One region of the Ruminococcus sp. AF37-20 genome, then DNA from elsewhere that is predicted to be linked to it. Evidence: predicted binding sites of a transcription regulator. Region 1 holds the regulator's gene; the other holds the start of a gene.
The links. Region 1 encodes NrdR, which represses ribonucleotide reductase genes. Its sites were predicted from a motif close to CACNANATNTNGTG; they were not measured.
Positions count from the first base shown of each region.

Region 2: DW015_RS11830 (anaerobic ribonucleoside triphosphate reductase) is a predicted target of NrdR. The motif match lies at 7,395-7,408, and genes of this name have one in related genera.

Region 1 is NZ_QTVE01000005.1:134,266-142,419, forward strand. Features, by position in the region: gene DW015_RS05020 (glycosidase) at 1-721, shown strand, start outside; gene nrdR (transcriptional regulator NrdR) at 1,142-1,594, shown strand; gene DW015_RS05030 (aspartate kinase) at 1,682-3,001, opposite strand; gene DW015_RS13395 (hypothetical protein) at 3,200-3,346, opposite strand; gene DW015_RS05035 (bifunctional diguanylate cyclase/phosphodiesterase) at 3,478-5,397, opposite strand; gene DW015_RS05040 (DUF1490 domain-containing protein) at 5,871-6,119, shown strand; gene DW015_RS05045 (heavy metal translocating P-type ATPase) at 6,119-8,154, shown strand, end outside.
Region 2 is NZ_QTVE01000026.1:7,922-16,075, reverse strand. Features, by position in the region: gene DW015_RS11860 (ATP-binding cassette domain-containing protein) at 1-607, shown strand, start outside; gene DW015_RS11855 (hypothetical protein) at 1,026-1,475, opposite strand; gene DW015_RS11850 (helix-turn-helix transcriptional regulator) at 1,485-2,021, opposite strand; gene DW015_RS11845 (NfeD family protein) at 2,236-2,904, shown strand; gene DW015_RS11840 (flotillin family protein) at 3,001-4,461, shown strand; gene nrdG (anaerobic ribonucleoside-triphosphate reductase activating protein) at 4,551-5,066, opposite strand; gene DW015_RS11830 (anaerobic ribonucleoside triphosphate reductase) at 5,069-7,327, opposite strand; gene DW015_RS11825 (hypothetical protein) at 7,742-7,939, opposite strand.

The DNA of each region.
Region 1 (8,154 bases):
CAAGACTTCAAACGATCTTTCTGCCGCTACAGCTCAGGCTGGAATCGTAAGGACAAAGGATCTTAAGACATGGGAAAGACTTCCTAATCTCAAGTCCAAGTCACCACAGCAGAGAAACGTTGTACTTCACCCTGAGTTCGTTGACGGAAAGTACGCATTCTACACACGTCCACAGGACGATTTTATCGAAACCGGCTCAGGCGGAGGAGTATGCTTCGGTCTTTGCGAAGACATCACAAACCCTGTTATCTGCACAGACGAAGTTGTTATCTCACCAAGGCAGTATCACACAATCACAGAGGTAAAGAACGGTGCAGGCGCAGTGCCTATCAAGACACCAAAGGGTTGGATACACATTGCACATGGCGTAAGAAACACAGCCGCCGGTCTTAGATATGTAATTTATGTATTCGCAACTGACCTTAAAGACCCTTCTAAGCTAATCGCTTCGCCGTCAGGACTTTTCATTGCACCACACGGCAGTGAAAGAGTGGGTGACGTATCAAACGTTGCGTTCACAAACGGCGCGATCGTTCGTGAAAACGGTGACGTGTATATTTACTACGCTTCATCAGACACAAGACTTCACGTTGCGGCAACAACGATCGACAAGCTTATGGATTACACATTCAACACACCGTCAGACCCACTGCGTTCTGTTGACTGCGTAAAGCAGAGATGCGAGCTTATCAAAAAAAATCTCGAATATCTTAACAAGTAATATATCAAACACAAACAGACGGCTTCTGCTGTCTGTTTTTTTGTACACTAAAACTTTCTTTAAGTCTGCCATATCCGTGCATAAATATTGCACTACCCATGTAGGGGACGTCGTTTCGACGTCCCGTGGTTGTTTGCCCGACGAACTATACGTTATCCGCACAACGTTTTCCGCACGGCATGTCTACACAAATCTGTGAAAAAGCCAAAACTTTGACACTTCCAGAAACGGGACGTCGAGGGCGCCATCCCCTACAATTATGCTATGGTTTGTCTGCCGCAAAATTGCTGAGTCCCTTTACCGCAACTTTTTTATATACCCTCTTGCAATCATCCACAATCTATGGTATAATTAATCAATAAAAGCACAATATATGCAATATCACGCACAAAATTTTCTCTTAACTAAGGAGTGTTTATAATGAGATGTCCTTTTTGCAACTATGAAGATACAAGAGTAATAGATTCACGTCCAAGCGAGGGAAAAAAGCGTCGCCGCCGTGAGTGTCCGAAATGCGGAAAGCGTTTCACTACTTATGAGGTGGTGGAAAAGCCACAGCTTATGGTATACAAGCGTGACGGCTCGTTTGAGCCTTTTGACAGACAGAAGCTTATAAAAGGCATTCAGAACGCTATCAAAAAGCGTCCAGTCAGTGTTGATGATATGAAAAACCTTGTTGACGATATAGAGAACACCTTTGCAAACAAAATGCAGACTGAGACCACCACCAGCGAAATAGGCGATATGGTGCTTATGGGTCTTAAAAAGCTTGACCACGTTGCATATGTGCGTTTTGCTTCCGTTTACAAGGACTTCTCTGACGTTGATTCGTTCATTCAGATAATCACTGAGCTTTCTGACAAGAAGAAATAAATAAGAGCGTTCCGATAATTTTCGGGACGCTTTTTTGCACAAAAAAAGCGGACAGCCAAAGCCGTCCGCCATATTTTTCATATTGTATTAAAGCTGTGTATCAACAAAAATTGTATAGATAGCCTTCATTGCAGATTCAAAATCAGCCTCGTTTACACCGATGATGATGTTAAGCTCGCTAGAGCCCTGATCTATCATCTTTACGTTTACATGAGCGTGTGCAAGGGCTGAGAATATTCTGCCTGCTGTACCTCTGTTTGACTTCATTGCACGTCCCACAACTGCAATAAGCGCAAGGTCTGTTTCAATATCAATTGTATCAGGGTGACAGTTTCTGTGCAGACCTGACATTATCTCCTGCTCCTTTGGAGCAAACTCTGCCTGATGAACAACGACAGACATTGTGTCGATACCCGATGGCATATGCTCAAAGCAGATTCCGTTCTTCTCGAATACTTCAAGCACTCTTCTGCCGAAACCAAGCTCTGCGTTCATCATATCCTTTTCGATATTAACTACAGTAAAGCCCTTCTTTCCTGCTATACCTGTGATCGTGAATGCAGGCTTCTGAGATGTGGACTCAACGATCATTGTACCCATATCCTCAGGCTTGTTTGTGTTCTTGATGTTTATTGGGATACCTGCTTTTCTTACAGGGAAAATAGCGTCCTCATGAAGTACGCCTGCACCCATGTAAGAAAGCTCTCTCAGTTCCTTATATGTTATGGTAGTTATAGGCTGTGGGTTGTCGATAATTCTAGGGTCGCATACCAGGAAGCCTGATACGTCTGTCCAGTTCTCATAAAGATCAGCGTTTACTGCTGCGGCAACGATAGAACCTGTTACGTCAGAACCGCCTCTTGAAAATGTCTTGATAGTATCGTTTGGCATTGAGCCGTAAAAACCGGGGATCACCGCATTGTCAAGTGTAGCAAGTCTTTGAGGAAGCACCTCGTTGGTTCTTGCAGAATCAAACTGACCCTGATCGTTAAAATAGATAACATCGGCAGCGTCAATAAAGTTATATCCAAGATATTTAGCAAGAACGATACCGTTAAGATACTCGCCACGGGAAGCCGCATAGTCACGTCCTGCCTTTCCGATAAAGCAAGCCTTGATAGTTTCAAACTCCTTTTCAAGAGAAAGGTCAAGACCCAGATCATTGATTATGCCGTAATATCTTTCCTTGATAGCGTCGAACTCGCTGCTGAAATCCTTGCCCTTTGCAGCAAGATCATAGCAGCCGTAAAGCATATCAGTTACCTTTGTATCGTTTGAAAATCTTTTACCAGGAGCAGACGGCACAACAAATCTTCTTGAGCTTTCCGCTGTGATTATCTCCTTTACCTTTTTGAACTGCTCAGCACTTGCAAGAGAGCTTCCACCGAATTTTACAACCTTTGTCATTTCACAAACCCCTTATAAACTATAGAATTATTCCTGTCTGCGTACTTTTCCCACGCTGACGTTACAATAAATAGTATACCGAATTTGCGTGATTAAGTCAATGTATAAATGGACTAATTTTTATAGTTTTTTTGGTGTATGTTTGTGAAATACGCTTGTATTTGTATGGCGGACAACTCATACTTATCTGTCTGCCTATTATCTGTAATGTTCGTCTATCCACTTATCATGTTTTCGTGAAAGAAAACCCCAGCGTTCTTCAACACAAAATGCAGCAGATAAAACAAGCGGCAAAGAAAGCAGCACAGCCGCAATAATAAGAATAGCCATATTACTTACGTTCACAAGAACGCCTCCCGTCTCGGTTTTGTTATGACTATATTATAGCGTTCCTCACTTAAACAGACCTTAATGCAAAGTGAAAACCATGTGAAAAAAAGCCCCGTCCGAAGTCAGGGCTTTTTTCATCAGACTGCTTAAACCGTCACAGCCTGAGTATTATTCTTTTTAAGCACCTCAATAAAATCTTTTTCAGGAACAGGCTTTGAGAAGTAGTATCCCTGAATGAAATCACAGCCCATGCCAAGAAGCGTGTCGAGCTGATGCTTGTCCTCGATACCCTCGGCGACTATCTGCATATTGAGCTTCTTTATCATCGCCACTGTACTCTCAATGGCGATATGCGCCTTTTCGCTCTTGAAACATTCCCAGACTATTTCCTTTTCAAGCTTGATAAACCTGAAAGGCAGGCTGAGAAGATATGTCATATTTGAATATCCCGTACCATAATCGTCAAGTGCAAACTTCACACCATAATCGGAAAGGGTCTTGATGTTTTTCTCCATAATGTGCGGAGTATACACCGCCGCAGTTTCCGTTACTTCAAGACAAATAGACGATGGGTCTACCTTGTATCTGTCCATAATGCTGAGAAGCTGCTCTACAAGGTCAGATTGCATACACTGGACTACCGACAGGTTTACCTGCACATATTCGATACCAAGTGAAGTTCCCACGCCTTTCTTTATAAAACGGCAGGCTTCCTCGAAAACATATTTGCCTATTTTGAGTATCTTGCCGTTTTCCTCAGCTATAGGAATAAATTCCTGTGGAGGGATAAATCCAAGCTTTTCATCCTTAAGCCTAACAAGGGCTTCACAGGAAACTATCTTGTTTCTTGAACTTGAATATATCGGCTGATAGTATACCTCAAAGCCACGATTATCCAGAGCCTTGTCTATTGCATTCTCTACCTCGCTTCGACGTTTGCTGTCATAAAAGTTTATGTCAGTTGCATGAAGAAGTCTTTCCGTTTCAGGTTCACGATGCTTGAACTGCTCGATAAAGTCCACCAGCATATCTGCATTGTCAACGTCCTCAGGGCAGTCGATACGCATAAAGCAGGCTGTTATCAAAGTATCAACAGTACCTATATTCCAGTTTTCAGACAGCTTTTTCCTTATCGCACGATAGGTTTCCCCCACCTTTTCAGAATCCTTCGGGAACATAAGAGCAAAGCATTCGTCCTCCAAATAAAAACCATCGCCCAGATTAACAAAGTTATAAAGATAGTCGGAAAAGCTTCTTAACAGAGAGTTGGAAAAACGTCCGCCAAAGGTTTTCATAAGCATTTTGAAATCCGGTATCCTTATGAGCAATAATGTAAAATCAGAAGCTGAGGCATATTTTATGGAACACCTATTGACAAAGCTGCTCCAGTTGAGCATTTTTGTTCCCTGGTCTATCATATCGTCCTGACTTTGCAAAGTGAACATTATTAGAAGCATACATACAGACGCCGCAAAGCACTCCACAAGAAGATGTTTATTGATCATCTGAACAATCACTGCCACTACCGTCATTGAGATAAAGGCTGTTATAGAAGTGACCACCTGTCTTGAGAGCATACTTCTATTACCCATTGCGTAAACGATGCCAAATATAAGATAATAAATCGCCACAATGTATGTAAATGGCTGAAGAGTGCCGCGATGATAACCGCCTTGACTATCCACATAGATGATAAAATGTGTTGCAGGCGTCGTAATTACCAACAAAAGATCAACGATCATCGGTGTATATAAAAAGCTTTTGAAAAGTGCCGACATCTCTTTAAAGCCGTCCGTCAGGAAAAGTATATAGATCACAAATAGAAACGGAATAAGATTATGTGTAAAATAATAAGCCGTATGGAAGAAGGTTTTAAGCCCTATGCCCCATTCACCGGTAGACAACACGCTTAAAATATCCAACACAGTTGACAAAGCCGAGTCGCCCACGAGAATGCCAAAGACCTTATTCTTACTGCACGGAATACGCTTTTTGAAATAGAATACCACTCCTGTGATAGCATATATCACAAGGGCACATATATCATAATGGATAACATAACCCACAACGCAGACCTCCCCATATTATTATGATAATATTTTAACATAACTCTGTTATGGCTTCAACCGATTTAACAAAAAGTTATATTTTTTTTGTTTGTGTGCATAACTTACATATAAATAGAAGTCCGAATTTATAGGTTTTGTCAATTATTATCTATTCGTGGTAATGCTTATTCCTGCTGTTTGTAAATCAGATATCACAAATATTTTAACATCATCCAAAAGCTTTACTCCAAAAATGAAAAGTTAGAAAAACGACAATAAATTAACTTGCGACAAAAAATTATACATAGTTTTAAATGATTTTTAAATTTGTCGGTTTGACTTGACTAATAAACATCTTGGGATTATAATAAAAACGTGGTAAGAATCTGTCATAAGACTTGTAAAAAACCGGTCTTTTGACAGAGTTTCTGTATATACCTAAATAATTAGTTCTTACTAATCTTTAAAGACGAAAACAGGAGGTAATAATTATGTTAAAATGTTTTAAAGACGAGAAATTTTGGTGTGCAGTAGGCGGAGCAGCCGCAGTTATTCTTGGCAAGAAAGTCGTAAAGGCTAAGAAAACAAGGGAGCTTGCCGTTACAGGTCTTGCAAAGGGAATGAAACTCAAGAGCGACGCTCAGTCAGCATTGAGAAGCATGAAGGACGAAGCGTCAGACATCTGCTATGACGCTAAGGTCGAGGCAGGAATAGATAACGAGGAAGAAGTAACTGAATAATGAAAGCTCAGATCGTTTATGACAAGCCCTGCCGCATACGTTTCCGCTGTGGTAGCAACGCTTTCACAAAAGAACTTGAACGGTCGATACATAAGCTTGTTATGTCAAACCCGTGGGCGATCGCCTGCGAGGCTCACTATGAGAACGGCGGAATACTTATACGCTATAAAGAGGGTCACAGAGCCGAAGCTGTCGAACTTGTAAGAAAGCTCAGAGGAAACGACCTAGCACCTGTCAGCGACAATCAGTATGACACCGAGGAGATAGACAGAACATTCAAATCTGACCTTGCAAAGCTTGTGATGCAAAGATATATAAGAAAAGCTATTCTACCTGCACCTATAGGCGCAGCACTTATCGTGTACAGCGGACTTAAATACATAGCAAAGGGCGTAAGCGCACTGTTTGACGGCAAGCTTACAGTTGAAGTGCTTGACGGAGCGTCAATAAGCGCTTGTCTTATCCAGAAAAATTACAATACGGCTGGCACTGTCATGTTCCTGCTTTCTGTATCAGGCTTGCTGGAGGATTACACAAGAGCGAGAACAAGAGCCGCCCTTACCGACAGCTTGGCGATAAAGGCAGATCAGGTATGGCTGGCAGGCAAGGACGCTGATACTCTTATACCAATGTCACAGCTTCAGGTGGACGATTGCATAAGAGTTCGCACAGGAAGCGTTATTCCTGTTGACGGTCAGATAACCGAGGGCGAAGCTTACATAAATGAAGCTTCCATGACAGGCGAGCCTCTTGCGGTCATGAAGAGCGCAGGAGCAAGCGTATTTGCGGGAACAGTTGTCGAGGAAGGCTCAGTTGTGATAAAAGTTCGCAAGCTTTCTTCCGACACAAAGATAAGCAAGATAATCGAGCTTATCGACAACTCAGAAAACCTTAAAGCAGGGGTGCAGAGCAAAGCGGAGCGTCTTGCGGACTCTATCGTGCCGTACAGCTTCCTTGCCTTTGGTCTTACACTGCTGTTTACTAGAAATGTCACAAAAGCAGTTTCCGTTCTTATGGTGGACTATTCCTGCGCTATCAAGCTTTCAACGCCTATAGCCGTTATATCCGCTATTAAAGAAGCCGCTGATGACGACGTTACGGTAAAGGGTGGAAAATATCTTGAAGAATACGCACTTGCCGATTCTATCGTTTTTGACAAGACCGGCACTCTTACAAACGCTGAGCCTGTGCTTGAAAAGGTAATATCTCTTGGGGATTACTCCGAGGCGGAAACGCTGAAAATTGCGGCTTGCCTTGAAGAGCACTTCCCTCACAGCGTAGCGAGAGCTATAGTAAAGGGTGCGGCCGACAGAGATATCGACCATGCCGAGGAACACGCCGAAGTGCAGTATATAGTTGCCCACGGAATTTCAACAACGCTTCACGGCAAACGTGCTATCATAGGAAGCAGGCATTTTGTCTGCGAGGACGAGGGCATAGAGATAACAGACGAACAGCAGGCCGAGATCGACGAAAAGTCGGGAGCTTGCTCAGTGGTTTATCTTGCTGTAGGCGACAAGCTCACAGGTGCGCTCTGCATAAGCGACCCGCCCAGACCTGAAGCTGAGGAAGCCGTTAAACAGCTCAAAGAAGCAGGCATAACAAATATCATTATGCTCACAGGCGACAGCGCAAAGACTGCCGAGATAACTGCGCAGAAGCTCGGCATATCAGATTTCAGGGCGCAGGTTCTCCCTGAGGACAAGCACAGATATGTGGAACAGCTCAAAGAGCATGGACACAGAGTAATAATGGTAGGCGACGGAATAAACGACGCTCCAGCCCTTGCGGCGGCGAACGTTTCTGTTGCAATGAGCGATGCTTCCGATATAGCAAAGGAAACTGCCGATATCACAGTTCGTGGTGCAGACCTTACACAGCTTGCGGCTATAAGACAGCTTAGCGAAAAGCTAATGCACCGAATAAACAGTAACTACAGATTTATACTGCTGTTCAATTCAGTGCTTCTGCTGTCTGGAGCTTTCGGGCTTTTACAGCCGTCAGCCTCAGCGCTTCTGCACAACGCTTCAACAAT
Region 2 (8,154 bases), on a different contig from region 1:
TACGCTTGGCAAAACGGAGATACTAAAGCACATAAATTTGTCCTTTGAGGAGGGCAAGATACACGGACTTATCGGCAGAAACGGCAGCGGCAAGACAATGCTGATGAAGTGCATATGTGGTTTTATCAAGCCCACGAGCGGTGAGATTATCGTTGACGGCAAGCAGGTGGGCAAGGACGTTGATTTTCCGAAAGATATGGGAATTATCATTGAAACACCTGGCTTTATACCATACTATTCAGGCTACAAAAATTTAAAGCTCCTCGCAGGGCTGAACAACAAGATTGGCAAAGAGGAGATACGCAGCAGTATGAAGCAAGTAGGGCTTGACCCTGACTTAAAGCGTCACGTTCGTAAATACAGCCTTGGTATGCGGCAGAGGCTTGGTCTGGCACAGGCTATTATGGAAAATCCGAAGATACTCATTCTTGACGAGCCTTTCAATGGTCTTGACAAGGACGGCGTTAAGGAAATGAGAGAATATTTGCTCAGCTACAAAGAGCAGGGCAAGACTATCCTTATTTGCTCACATTCGGCGGAGGACATTTCAGTGCTGTGCGATACTGTGCATGAAATGGATAAGGGTGTTATTGAGGGGGTAAGGTGACATAGACTGAATAAGTATGGATTCGTACAAACAGATATCAGGCGCCGATATTGATAGGTTAAAATTAGGACTATTCTGAATAGAATAAGCTGCCACAGATTTTTTCTGTAGCAGCTTATTTTTTGTTTATGCTATTTATTCTTGTGAAGATATCCGTCATCATCATATTTTTTTAGCTATATGCTGTGCAGCTTCTCTTTTGGTATAATGTTGCGACCTGACTATATACCAAAAAATCATCAAGATTGATCAAGTTTTACACCCTCTTTTTTTATTTAATGCAATACTATATTATATCATACTTTCTAAAAAAGTTTACATTTATCAACACGGAAGTTGAAATAGCCTTTTAAATCACCCACTATTGCCATTTTAAAGCACAAAAAAGGCAGCAAGCTAACCTACTGCCTAAAATCATTCAATTCACGCCTATCACTGTTAGTAGAAAAAGTATCATCATCACCGCCGATACGCTGCTAAGAACAAGTCCAAATATCACACAGCAAACTGCATTCAAGTCAAAAACTTCATTTCTTTTGCCGTCATATCTGAGCCTACAGACCTTATCGGGTATGTATATCTTTGAGCGCATTACTATCTCACATGGGAATACGTTTGGATACTCACTATCACTAACCTTGTAAAACGCTGTATCAAATTTCTTGCCCTCTGCCCTGCCGAAACGCACAAACTTTCCTTTCACGCTTTTCGTTCCAGTAAGTTTTACAGCAGAGTATACAAAGAAACCAAAAATAGCCAGTAGCAGGATAACAAGAAAAACAATGAACATTATAGGAACTATAACAAAGTCTGCGCCAAGACACATGGCAAGCACAAGAACAACCGTGGCTATGATAACAAATTCCATGACTGTACCCTACAAAAGACTTCTGTAATAGTCGCTAAGACGCTTAGCGTTAGCTTTTAATAGCTCGTCAGCCTTGTTTTTAACGCTTTCATCTGCAAAAATACCACTTTTTGAAAGTTCAGAAGCCTGCTTGGCAAGGTCTATCGCCTTTTGAAGATCCGTGGCACTGTCAGAGCCTGAATACTCCCTAGCCACCATAAGGCAAGCTTTCGCCTTAAGCGCACATATCTCATCTGAAAATTCGTCATCAGCGTCATACTCTATAACAGCCTTATAGTTCTTGTTTATAAATTCTTTCCGTATACTGATATAGCCCTCTGCGTCAGGGGCGTTTTTGGAGTCGTTTTCATCAGGCAGAAGGGCATTAGGCTCTATCTCCAACACCTTGCAGAGATATTCAAGAGTCTTTACCGACGGTGTTGCTGAGCCGCTCTCTATCTGACTAAGCATATTGCGGGTTATAAAATCACCCACTACCTCGCTTTGAGTCATTTTCTTTGCAAGCCTTGCCTCTTTTATCCTCTTGCCGAGAGTATTTTTCTCCATTTTATCGCCTCACTTTATTTACTGTAAATTTCATTTACTTATATGATAGCAGATAGTAAAACAGATTTCAAGTGTTTAACGAAAAATTTACAATTTTTTTGTGCTAAGCTATATTTAAAAAATAATTTTAATTATTGTCCAAAATCTATTGACAAATAAGATAAATGAGTATATAATAAGCGTAAATAATATTTACATTGGAGGTGTAAGCTATATGAATGAATGGTGGGACGGTTTGTCGCTTTTACTTAAAGTGCTGTATTGTATAGCGTTTCCGTCAACGCTTATACTGCTTGTGCAGACTTTGCTTTCTATGTTCGGTTTTCATGATGGTGGAAGCGGTCACGATTTCAGCGACACGTCAGGTCTTGATCTTGATGTTGATACCAACATAAGCGGTCACGGAGATGTGGATATTGGTCACTGTACACATGATATCGGCTGTGACCACAACGTAGACGGCGGAAACCCTGCGGATTTTGCTTCTATGAGAATGTTCACGCTTCAGACCATAGTTGCTTTTTTCACTGTGTTTAGCTGGTCATCTATCGTTCTTGTAAGCTCAGGTGTTTATCCAGCACTGTCTACAGTTATCGGCTTTGTTCTGGGTCTGGCGACCATGCTTCTTGTAGCAAAGATAGTTCAACTTTCTGCAAGACTTGCTGAAAACGGTACGGCTGATTATAAAAATGCTATAGGAGAAACTGCTACTGTTTATATCCCCTGCCCACCTAAAGACCATGGGCTTGGTAAAGTGAATGTTATGATAAACGGACAGCTAAGAGAAGTCACTGCAATAAACAATGGTGATGAGCTTATAAAGACAGGAACTCAGGTTCGTATTATCGATTTGCAAGGAGATACTGTCGTAATAGAAAAATAAAAGAATTGATAGAACAAATGGGTTCTAAACATAACGATTCTGTGAAATGACCCGTCTTGAGGTTATTATAATATTATTTGTGTGGGAGGAAAAATTATGGAACCAGTAATCATCATCTGCGTGATAGTTGTTGTGCTTTTTGCGGCAATTATGGCGATACTGTCACGCTACAGAAAATGTCCGTCTGATAAGGTGCTTGTTATCTATGGTAAAGTAGGAACAGACAAGAATGGTCAAGCAAGAAGCGCAAGATGTATCCACGGCGGTGCGGCATTTATCGTGCCAATAATCCAATCTTATGAGTATATGGATCTTACTCCTATATCCATAAATGTGGATCTAAAAAACGCTCTTTCAAAGCAGAACATCAGAATCGATGTTCCGTCAAGATTTACTGTTGGTATCTCAACCGAGCCAGGCGTTATGCAGAACGCTGCTGAAAGACTTCTCGGTCTTAAACTCATTGAGATACAGGAGCTTGCTAAGGATATTATTTTCGGTCAGTTGAGACTTATTATCGCAACAATGGATATCGAGGAAATAAACTCGGACAGAGATAAATTTCTGCTCGCGGTATCAAACAATGTTGAGATAGAGCTTAAAAAGATAGGTCTTAAGCTTATCAACGTAAACGTAACGGATATTACAGATGAGTCTGGATATCTGGAAGCTCTCGGTAAAGAAGCTGCTGCAAAGGCTATCAATGACGCTAAGAAGTCAGTTGCCGAAAAACACAGAGACGGTGAGATCGGTCAGGCAAACGCTCAGAAAGACCAGCGTATCCAAGTTGCTGCTGCAAACGCTTCTGCTATCGATGGCGAGAACCAAGCTAAGATAGAGGTTGCACAGTCAGAAGCCCTCAGACGTGAGCGTGAAGCGGAAGCTCTCAGACAGGCTACAGCCGCTGAAGCTGTTCAGGCAGCAAAGGCAAAGCAGGAAGCTTACATAGCTCAGCAATCCGCCGAGCAGACGAGAGCCGAACTTGAAAAGGCTACACAGACCGCCGATGTTATCGTAAAGGCTCAGATCTCAAAGCAGCAGGCTGAGATCGAGGCTGAAGCACAGGCTGAGGTAGTAAGACGTAAAGCAAAGGGTGAGGCCGATGCTATCTTTGCAAAAATGGAAGCTGAAGCAAAGGGTAATCAGGAAATACTCACAAAGCAGGCAGAGGGTATGAGAAAGCTTGTTGAAGCAGCAGGCGGAGACGCTAATGCAGCCGTTAAACTCATAGTTGCTGACAAGCTTGAAGAGCTTATCTCTATTCAGGTAGAAGCTATCAAGAACATTAAGATAGACAAGATAACCGTGTGGGATACAGGCGCAGGTGCAGACGGAAAAGGCTCGACAGCAAACTTTCTAAGCGGACTTATGCAATCAGTTCCTCCGCTGAACGATCTGTTCAAGCAAGCAGGAATGTCACTCCCTGATTTTCTTGGCGAGGACATACAGGAAGCTTTGAAAAAGTCACAGGAAGAAGCAGTAAAGAGAGCAGCAGAAGCTGATAATGCAGAAGCTCTCGACCCAAAAGATGTTGAGGTAATAGAGCCTGAGAAATAATTAATTTGACCTCCGTAGTTTAACGATTGCGGAGGTCTTTTGGTATAAATAAAAGCGAGTTTCAACATCATGAAACTCGCTTTTTATGTTCAATATGGTTCAACGACTACTGCTCTGCCCTCTTTTAAGGACTTCTGCACGTCGATGAAGCGTTGATTACGACTGCCCATAAATTTCAACTCAAGGCTTCGCTGTGACAGAATAAATGGTCCGTCAACAAGATAATCAAGCTGACTAAGAAGCTCCATATAGCCGTTTTCAGCGTTAGCGTTTGCAATTAGATATTCATAAGTATAGCCTGTGAATGAAATAACATTCAGCGGAAAGCCATGGAACGCTTTTATCCGTCCTGCAAGTTCTGCTAAGGGTTTGCATTGACAGAAAGGCTCACCGCCACTGAACGTCACGCCGTCAAGAAGCGGGTCTTTTATTATCTCATTGTAAAGCTGGTCTGTGTCAACGACAATGCCACCGTTAAAATCATGTGTCTGCGGATTGTGACAACCCTCACAGCCGTGTGGACAGCCCTGCGTAAAAATAGTGTACCTAAAACCCGGTCCGTCTACGATAGATTCACCGACAGTGCCTGCTATCCTAAGCTCCATGGCTAATTGTCACCCTCACAGCAGGCTTTTGCACGAGGTATCCTCTCATGTATCACCTTGCTGTGTTCAGCCTCAGAACGTCCACACTTCGGGCATTTGTCACCTATTATTCCAGTATATCCGCAAACAGGATCACGGTCAACAGGGTGGTTTATTGAGCCGTAGCCTATGCCAACTTCTTTCATATATCTTACGACTTTCTCGAATGCAGAAAGATTGTTCAGCGGATCGCCGTCAAGCTCGATATAGCTTATATGGCCTGCATTTGTAAGAGCATGGTAAGGAGCTTCTATTTTAAGTTTCTCAAACGCTGTTATCGGATAGTAAACAGGCACATGAAAAGAATTGGTATAATATTCTCTGTCCGTAACTCCTGCTATCTCGCCATAACGTTCTCTATCCATTTTAACAAATCTGCCGGAAAGTCCCTCAGCAGGCGTTGCAAGCAACGAGAAGTTAAGGCCAGTACGCTTTGTTTCCTCGTCCATTCTTGCTCTCATACGTGAGATTATCTCCAAGCCAAGCTCTCTTGCTTCTTCACTTTCACCATGGTGCTTGCCAGTAAGCACTTTAAGACACTCAGCAAGACCGATAAAGCCCACGGAAAGCGTGCCATGCTTTAGCACTTCTTCAAGCGTATCGTCAGCCGTAAGCTTCTCTGAATCGAGCCATATGCCCTGACCCATGAGAAACGGATAATTTCTCACACGCTTTGAACACTGTATCTTAAATCTGTGCATAAGCTGGTCGATACAAAGATCCATAAGCTCATCAAGGCTGTCAAAGAAAGCACCGATATTACGCTGTGCTTTTATGCCAAGTCTAGGAAGATTAATGGTAGTAAAAGAGAGATTTCCTCTTCCTGTCACTATCTCACGAGTAGGGTCATATGCGTTACCGATAACTCTTGTGCGGCAACCCATGTAAGCTATCTCAGTGTCAGGATTGCCCTCTTTGTAATACTGTAGATTGAAAGGAGCGTCGATAAATGAAAAATTCGGGAAAAGACGCTTTGCCGATACACGGCAGGCAAGCTTGAAAAGGTCATAGTTCGGGTCATCAGGATCAAAGTTCACGCCCTCTTTTATTTTGAAAATATGTATAGGGAAAATAGGCGTTTCACCATTGCCAAGTCCTGCTTCCTCTGCAAGAAGAATATTCTTTATAACAAGTCTGCCCTCAATAGAAGTATCGGTACCATAATTTATGGAGCTAAAAGGCGTTTGAGCGCCTGCACGGGAGTTCATAGTATTCAGATTATGGATAAGCGCTTCCATTGCCTGATATGTGGCTCTGTCAGTTTCTTTCAAAGAGTTTTTATATGCAAAACTCTGTATCTTCTTAACTATAGGTGCGTCGACAAAATTCACAAGAAACTGTGCTTCAGCCTCTTGATAGCCGTTATCATTGGCGAGAGTGATCTTTAAACCCTGCTCATCAAGCATTTCAGTTATTTTCTTTGCAATACTCTGAGCATCAGAAACTTCACCAAGGAGAGCAAGACCCCTGCCGATATTGTCACGATAGCGGTGTCTGAATGTCTTTCTTACGCCCTCAGCCATATCATAATCGAATTTAGGAAGAGATTGACCACCGTGTTGGTCGTTCTGATTGGATTGTATCGCAATGCAGGCAAGCGCCGCATAGCTTTGTATATCATTTGGTGTACGCAAAAAACCATGACCTGTAGAAAATCCCTTATCAAAAAGCTTTGTAAGGTCTATCTGAGTACAAGTGGTGGTCAGTGTATAAAAATCAAGGTCATGAATGTGGATATCGCCCTCTTGATGAGCCTTTGAATGCTCAGGAGCAAGAACATACATCTCATTGAACTCCTTTGCACCCACAGAGCCGTATTTAAGCATTGTACCCATTGCGGTATCGCCGTCTATATTAGCATTCTCACGCTTCAAATCGTTATCTTTCGCTGATTGGAAAGTAAGATCCTCATAAACTTTCATAAGACGGGTATTCATTTCTCTTGCACGAGTTCTGTTTGAGCGGTAGAGTATATAACTTTTTGCAGTATCAGCCATGCCCTCCTCGATAAGTACACGCTCAACGCAATCCTGAATCTCTTCAACAGTAGGCATATCAAGGTGTTTTTCCATAAGCTTATCAACAACTTTACCCGAAAGCTCCAAAGCTTCCTCATAGTTATCCTTGCCCACAGACTGAGCCGCCTTGTATATAGCGCCAGCTATTTTCTCAATATTGAAAGTTACAGTACGACCGTCACGCTTTTTTATCTTGATTATCACAATACCGCCTCCGATTTTCCCAATTTATCCTTATATTTTTTATATTCTCACAACTCGCACCGCAAATCACAACATATTGTATAAAAAGCAGTGCTTAATACAAGTATATAGTATAAGTGACGCAAAGTCAAGGCGTTATACAACAAAATGTGACTTTGTTATTTGTATTAAATGCACAAAGCCACATTTTCGTCAGATATTGATTTTAGGTGTCAAGCAAAATGCCTTTAGCTGTAATGCAGCCAAACTTTACAGTGCATAATACAATATGGTTTGGTTATTGATGCTGTAAAGTGAGCTAACTTGTCGTCTTATACATTTTTAAGTGCTGCTTCATGCCTCCGAAATGTAGTAAATAAGCGAATTCGGCAAGCACGTAAAGCACTTTAACTTGTCGAATTTTTAAATTTTGCGCTATGCTGCTGAACTACTCTCAGCACTCTCGTAAGTGTAATCATGTGTGACTACAGAGCTACCTGTTTCATTTTCAAGTACGCCCTCGAGTGTCGTATTCATCATATAGGCACAGAAAGATATCAGCATTACAAAAAAACTCACTATCAACACGATATCCAATCTATAGCCATTTTTCTTCTTTTTGTTATCGTTCATAAGATCTTCTCCAAAATATGATTTTAATACCATTATACTATATTCCTCTGCCTTTTTCAAGCCAAAATGACAAAATCGCAGATATTTTTATACCATACACACTGCCATGTGATAAATGCACAAAAGACAATTTCTTTTATTGTTTAATTTTTGTTTTTACCCCTTGCAAAAAAGCCGCATATAGTGTATAATAAGTATTATATTGCTTGACGTTC